2 regions of the Dietzia sp. IN118 genome follow, and region 1 is predicted to be linked to the other one. Evidence: riboswitches for the same ligand, from Rfam matches in the RefSeq annotation. Region 1 holds a riboswitch; the other holds the start of a gene.
The links. Region 1 has a riboswitch for cobalamin ahead of Q2K20_RS10370 (ABC transporter substrate-binding protein). Riboswitches for the same ligand answer to the same signal wherever they lie in the genome.
Positions count from the first base shown of each region.

Region 2: another riboswitch for cobalamin. It lies ahead of Q2K20_RS16815 (ABC transporter substrate-binding protein); the one in region 1 lies ahead of Q2K20_RS10370 (ABC transporter substrate-binding protein).

Region 1 covers NZ_JAUMSR010000001.1:2,153,058-2,156,458, reverse strand. The annotation lists gene Q2K20_RS10375 (FecCD family ABC transporter permease) at 1-514, opposite strand, end outside; gene Q2K20_RS10370 (ABC transporter substrate-binding protein) at 516-1,514, opposite strand; cobalamin riboswitch at 1,635-1,777, opposite strand; gene Q2K20_RS10365 (cobalamin biosynthesis protein) at 1,747-2,877, opposite strand; gene Q2K20_RS10360 (ABC transporter ATP-binding protein) at 2,855-3,401, opposite strand, start outside.
Region 2 covers NZ_JAUMSR010000002.1:279,399-282,799, forward strand. The annotation lists gene Q2K20_RS16810 (FecCD family ABC transporter permease) at 1-480, opposite strand, end outside; gene Q2K20_RS16815 (ABC transporter substrate-binding protein) at 477-1,415, opposite strand; cobalamin riboswitch at 1,504-1,648, opposite strand; gene Q2K20_RS16820 (carboxymuconolactone decarboxylase family protein) at 1,804-2,220, shown strand; gene Q2K20_RS16825 (long-chain fatty acid--CoA ligase) at 2,308-3,401, shown strand, end outside.

The DNA.
Region 1 (3,401 bases):
GCAGCGCGCCGAGGAACGCCGCGATCGGCAGGGTGGACACGCCCCACATCCCGGCGCCCACGCCGAGGACCGTGAGCACCACGACGCCGAAGCCCGCGCCCGAGGAGACACCGAGCAGATACGGGTCGGCGAGCGGATTGCGGGTGACCGCCTGGGCGACGCCACCCGCCACGGCCAGCGACGCGCCCACGGCCGCCGCCATGAGCGCCCGGGGCAGTCGCGACTCGAGGACGATCGCCTCGCGGGCGTCGGTCCACCACGGGTCGAAGACCCCCGGCGCCAGTCGGTGCGCGACGATCGCCCACACGTCCCCGATCGGGATGGACACCGAGCCCAGGGAGACCCCGGCCGCGATCGTCATCGCGAGCACCGCCACGAGCGGGAGGCAGATGAGCCACAGCGACCGCCGCCCGGTGGGCGGGGCATCGGCGATGCGCCCGGAGCCGGGGCGGGGATCGATGCCCGTGCCGGCGCGGTCAACGCGCCCGCCGGTGTTCTCGGCGACGGTCGTCATGTCACTGCCCGAACGCGTGCGGGTGCAGCTCACGGGCGATGGTCTCGGTGGAGGTCGTCATCCGCGAGCTCTCGAAGAAGTCGGACAGCGGGACCACCACGATGCGGTTCTCACGGATTGCCGGCGTCGTGGACATGATGGGCTGCGCGCGCAGGTAGGCGATCTTGTCCTCCGCGCTGGTGGCGCCGTAGTCGAGTACCACGATCGCCTCGGGCTGACGCTCGCCCAGGATCTCCCATGTGGACGTGAGATAGGGGCGGTCGCCCTCGGAGAAGATGTTGTCCGCGCCCGCGTACTCGCCGATCAGTTGTCCGATGCCCACGCCGCCGATCGTCGTCGGTTCTGATTCGCCGCCGTCGTAGAAGAACGTGGGGGTGCCGGTGGCACCCGACGCATCGAGCGTCTCTCGGACCTCCCTCATCTCGGCGGAGATCCGGTCCGTGAGGTCCCGTGCCCCCGGCTCGACGTCGAGGATCCGGCCGAGCTGGGAGAAGTCGGTCTCGAGCATCGACAGGTCGCCGAAGCCTTCTCCGCAGTACTCGGAGAACAGGAAGGTGTTGATCCCCGCGGCCTCGAGGGCGTCGCGGCTGCGGCCTTCCTTGTCGTCGAAGGCGCTGCGCATCCCGGCCACCACGAGGTCCGGCTCGAGGTCCACGATCTGCTCCCAGGTGGGGTACTCCTCCGAGAGGGACGGAATGGCCTCGAACTGCTCGGCGACCTCCGGCAGGACATCGTCCTGCTCGCCGTAGCCCATGCCGACGATCCGGTCGCCGGCCCCCATCTGGATGAGGGTCTCGGTGACGTGGTCATTCATCGAGATGATGCGCCGGGGCGCAGCGGTGTAGGTGGTCTCGCGCTCACAGTTGGTGACGGTCACAGGGTCGGCGAACGACTCGACCGGGCCGCCTTCCGCGAGCGCCTCGCCGCGGGAGCAGCCGGTGAGGGCGACCCCCGCGACGAGGAGGGTGGCGAGCGTGATTCTGGGGTGGCGACGGAACATGATCAGTCCTCGGATCGTGTCGTGCGGTCGACGACACGTGAGACCCGCAGGAGGGTAGGAGTCGACGACGACACCACGTCACCTGACAGGACCCCGGATCGCAGACCTCGGCGATGTACTCGGAGTCGCGAACATCCGGGCAGGTAATCGGGCTCGCGGACACGAAAGTGGCCACACACCGTTGCGGGTCAGCGCCGGATTCCCACCGGTCTTCCCCTGCTCGTTCCGGATGTCAGCAGTACGCCCTCAGGATAGGCACACCGCGTCCGCGTGCGGTGCAGGTACCCCGGCTCGGCGGAGCCGACCACCCGCGCTTCGTGGCCCGGCGACGCCCGAGGACGGCGCGACGCACGACCACACCCAGCACGGCCATCGCGGCGGTGGCCAGCTGGACGCGGTCGTGCAGCAGAACCGCGCGGCGGATGTCGTCGGCCCGGACCGACCGGCCGTCACCGAGGACCGCCCGGTCCTCCACGCCGTACGGGTACGGCGTGGGCCCGCCGAGCCTGACCCCGAGCGCTCCCGCGCACACGGCCTCGACGACCCCGGCGTTCGGGCTCGGGTGCGCCCGCGCATCACGGAGCCACGCCCGCAGGGCCCCGGCGGGACTCCCGCCCACGGTCGGGGCGCAGACCACCCCGAGCGCGCCGGCCCCCCGGGCCGGCAGGAACCCCAGCACGTCGTCGAGCCGCGCCGCGGCGGTGCCGAAGTGGCGGTACCGCTCCGAACGGTGACCCACCATCGCGTCGAGCGTGTTGGCCGCGCGGTGGACGGCGGCGCCGGGCGAACCCGCCACCGCGGCCCAGAACAGCGTCGCCACCGCCGCATCGGAGGTGTTCTCCGCGACCGACTCGACGACCGCTCGCGCGAGATCCTCCGGGCCGAGCGCGGCCGGATCCCGTCCGCACAACCACGGCAACAGGTCCCGGGAACCCGCGTGATCGCCCCGGGCGAGCAGGTCACCCTGCCGCCGCGCGACCGCGAGCAACGAGGACCCGCCCAGGCATGACCACACCACGGCCGCGTCCCACACCACGGCCGCCGCGAGGTTCCTCCCGGCCAGACGGCGGACGACCGTCACCGCAGCGGCGGTGCCCCCCACGAGGACGCCGGTGAACAGCAGGCCCGCCGCCCGCTGCGCGTTGGGCGTCCGGCCGGGCCGCAGGAGTCGCGACTCCACGGCGAGCGCGACCCGGCCGAAGCCCGCGACGGGGTGGAACCGTCGTGGGTCGCCGACGAGGCGATCGAGGGCGAACCCCGCCGCGATGCCCGCCGCGCGGGCGGCAAGCGCGTACCCGTCACCGCGGCGGCGCGTGCACGACGCGCGGTGCGGGTGGGGGTCAGCGCGCGAGATAGCGGACATGCGCCCCCCGCCCGTCATGGGTCACCTCGGCCTCCACTCCGTACACCTCCCGGATCAGGTCGGCGGTGAGCACCTCGTGGGGCGCGCCGCCGGTCACGAGTCGCCCACCGGACAACACGATCAGATGGTCGCAGAACGTGGCCGCCAGGGTGAGATCGTGCAGGGCCGCGATCACCGTGGTGTCCGTGGCGCGGACCAGGGCCAGCAGGTCGAGCTGGTGGCGGATGTCGAGGTGGTTGGTCGGCTCGTCGAGGACCAGCACACCGGGTTCCTGGGCCAGGGCCCGCGCGATCTGCACCCGCTGCCGCTCGCCGCCGGACAGCGTCGCGTACCGCTGGTCCAGGCGGTCGCCGAGGCCGGTCGTGGCCGCCGCGCGCCGCACCACCCCGTCGTCCCCGGGACCCGGACCCGACCAGGCCGCGCGATGGGGGATGCGGCCGAGTTCGATGACCTCCCGGACCGTGGGGTTCTGGTCGGTGGTCGCCTCCTGCGCCACCAGGGCCACGCGCCGGGACAGGCGTTTG
Region 2 (3,401 bases), on a different contig from region 1:
GATGATGACCACCTCGCTGCGTCCACCGCCGACACTGCGGCCCAGCGTGTAGGTGGCCAGCACCGCGATCATGCCGCCGGCGAACGCGGCGGGCGGCACCATCGCCGAGCCCATCGCGCCGCCCACGACGATCGCCAGGGTGGCGCCCAGCCCCGCCCCGCTGGACACCCCGAGCAGGTACGGGTCGGCGAGCGGGTTGCGGAACACGCCCTGGTAGGTGGCCCCGGCGATCGCGAGCATCGCGCCGACGATCGCGCCCAGCACCACGCGTGGGATGCGGATCTCCCAGAGGATGACCTGCTGACGTTCGGTGAACCCCGAGTTGATGTCGACGAGCGGCAGCCGGCCCACCAGTTCGAGCACCACGCCGCCCGGGGTGAGGCCGGCCGGGCCGATGAGGGTGCCGAGCAGGACCGCCGCGGCCAGCAACAGCGTCGCCCCGCCCAGCACGAGGGCGCGGCGGGGCGACGGGCGGGTCACGAGGCGGGCTGGTTCGCGGGGCTCTCCGCGGTCTCCGGCGCGGCGTCGGGCACCGCGGTGACGATCGCGGCGACCTCGCGCATGAAGTCCACGATGCGCGGGCCCCAGCGGCTGGCGAGGTCCTCGTCCACCACGTGGACCCGGTCCTCGCGCACGGCGGTGAGCCCGTCCCAGCCCGGTCGCTCGGCCACGACCTCGGGCGTGATGCCGCAGCACTGGCCGTCGGCGAGGAACACCAGGTCCGGGTCGGCCTCGAGGATGAGTTCCTCGGACAGCTGCGGGTAGGGGTTGTCGCCCGTGGCGATCGAGGTCAGGCCGAGCAGGGAGTAGATCTCGCCGACGTAGGTGTCGTCGGTGACGGTGTAGTAGGTGTCGTCGAGTTCGTGGAAGTACGTCAGCGGCGTCTCGCGCTCCGGCACGGAGGCGACGATCTCGTCGATCTCGCTCTGCATCCGCGACACGAGTTCGGCGGCCTCGCCGATGTGCCCGGTGGCCGCCCCGACCTGCTCGAGCTGGGTGTAGGTGTCGTCGAGGGTCTGCGCGGCGGGCAGCTGCAGCACCTCGACGCCGGAGCGTTCGAGGCCGGCCACGATGTCCCCGGTGTCGTCGGTGAGCACGACGAGGTCCGGCGCGTATCCCAGGATCGCCTCGAGGTTGGGCGTGTACCCGGACAGGTCGGTGACCGGGGCGTCGGAGGGGAAGTCGGACCGCTCGTCGACCGCCACGACGCTGTCCCCGGCGCCGACGGCGTAGAGCATCTCGGTGGTGGTGGGGGCCAGCGACACGATCGCCTGCGGTTCCTCCGCCGCGGCGGAGGTCTGGTCGGCCGGGGCCGGCTCGTCGCCGCCGGTGCCGCTGCCGCTGCACGCGGTGGCGACCAGCGCCAGGGCGGCCAGGGGGGCGAGCAGCAGCGAGCGGGCTCGTGGATGGTGCATGGCATCCTCCGTGATTCGGAGGAAGAAAACAGCTCGGGCCGCGGCCTGGGCCGCTGCACGCGACCGTCCTTCGTCCGAGGTCAGTACGTACGGCTGCCGCGGAACCGGCCGACCTGGCTCGCCCGTCCTGAGACGGGATCACAGTTGCGGGACAGCGTCGGATTCGCACCGACTTCCGCCGAGTTGCCGCGGGGTCCGACGCTGGTGGCCGGACCCGTCGAGGGTATCCCACCCGTCGTCGCGTCCGCCCATCCCATACATCCGCTGTCGCCCCTGTCCGAGCCGTCCCCGCGCCTGGCCGGGGCGGGGCGAGGTCACGCGGAGCTGGTGACGACGGTCGGGGAGGATGGATCGCGATACCTGTCGGCAGTGGGAGAGGACCGTGGAGATGACGACGACGACGAGTTCTGCAGGCGAGGGGCCTTCGGCCGCGGATCTGCGCGAGCAGGGTTTCGCGACCAGGCGCGAGGTGATGAGCGACGACTTCGTCGACCGGGCCATGGACCGGGCTGTCGGGACGGAGTCGGAGGCGATCCAGCACGTGGTCGCAGAGAACGTGTGGGGCAACATCTGGAACCGGCCCGGGTTGGACCGACGGGATCGCAGCCTGCTTAATATCGGGATGCTCGTGGCACTGCGCGCGGACGCCGAGCCGGCGGGGCATGTACGCGGCGGGTTGACCAACGGGTTGACCCGCGAGGAGATCACCGAGGCGGTCATACACGCCTCGGAGTACTGCGGCGCGCCGGCGGCCCTCGCGGCGACGAGGACCGTCCAGACCGTCTTCGACGACCTCGACGGGTGATCGCCCACACGGCCCAAGGACGTCATGGACGTCAGGTAGTCTCGACACGAGAGTGACAGACGCCACCCCTCGATCAAGGAGCCCCTCATGAAGAGCACGATGATGCCGGAGCAGTTGAACATCAGCACGATCCTGCAGTTCGGTGCGACCGTCCACTCCGATGCGGTCGTCACCACCTGGACCGATCAGGGACCACGGAAGATCACCTACGGCGATCTGGGCAAGCACGCCGCGCAGCTGGCCAACGCGCTGCGTTCCCTGGGGGTCGACGGTGACCAGCGGGTCGCCACATTCCAGTGGAACAACTCCGAGCACTTGGAGGCCTACCTCGCGATCCCGTCCATGGGCGCCGTGCTGCATCCGCTGAACATCCGGCTGTTCCCGGACCAGCTCGAGTTCGTGGCCAACCACGCAGAGGACAAGGTCGTGATCGTCGACCCGAGCCTCGTCCCGCTCCTGCAGCCGCTCCTGCCCCGGTTCTCGACGGTCGAGCACGTCATCGTCACCGGTGGGGGCGCCGCGAACCTCGAGGCTCCCGAGGGCATCCAGGTGCACGACTACGACGCGCTCCTCGCCGCCCAGCCCACCGAGTTCGATTGGCCGGAGGTCGACGAGAACTCCGGCGCCGCGATGGCCTACACCTCGGGCACCACCGGCGACCCGAAGGGCGTCGTCTACTCGCACCGGTCGATCTACCTCCACTCGATGCAGGTGTGCATGTCCGACGGCATGGACATCTCGCTCGACGACAACGTGCTGGCGATCGTGCCGATGTTCCACGCCATGTCGTGGGGCCTGCCGTACGCCGCGTTCATGGTGGGCGCCTCGCTGCTCATGCCGGAGCGTTTCCTACAGCCCGAGCCGCTGGCCGCGATGATCGCCTCCGAGCGTCCGACGCTGGCCGCCGCCGTCCCCACGATCTGGCAGGCAGTGGACGCGTACAGCGTGGACCACCCCATCGACATGTCGAGCTTCCGTGCGGTCGTCGTGGGCGGCAGCTCGTGCCCGCCGGAGCTGATCCGCAAGTTCCGGGACAAATACGGGATCAACATCGTCCACGCGTGGGGCATGACCGAGACCTCGCCCATCGGCACCCTGTCCCGCCCGAAGGCCTCCCTGCCGGAGGAGAAGCAGTTCGAGCTCCGCATGACGCAGGGCCGACTCATCGCCGGCGTGAAGGC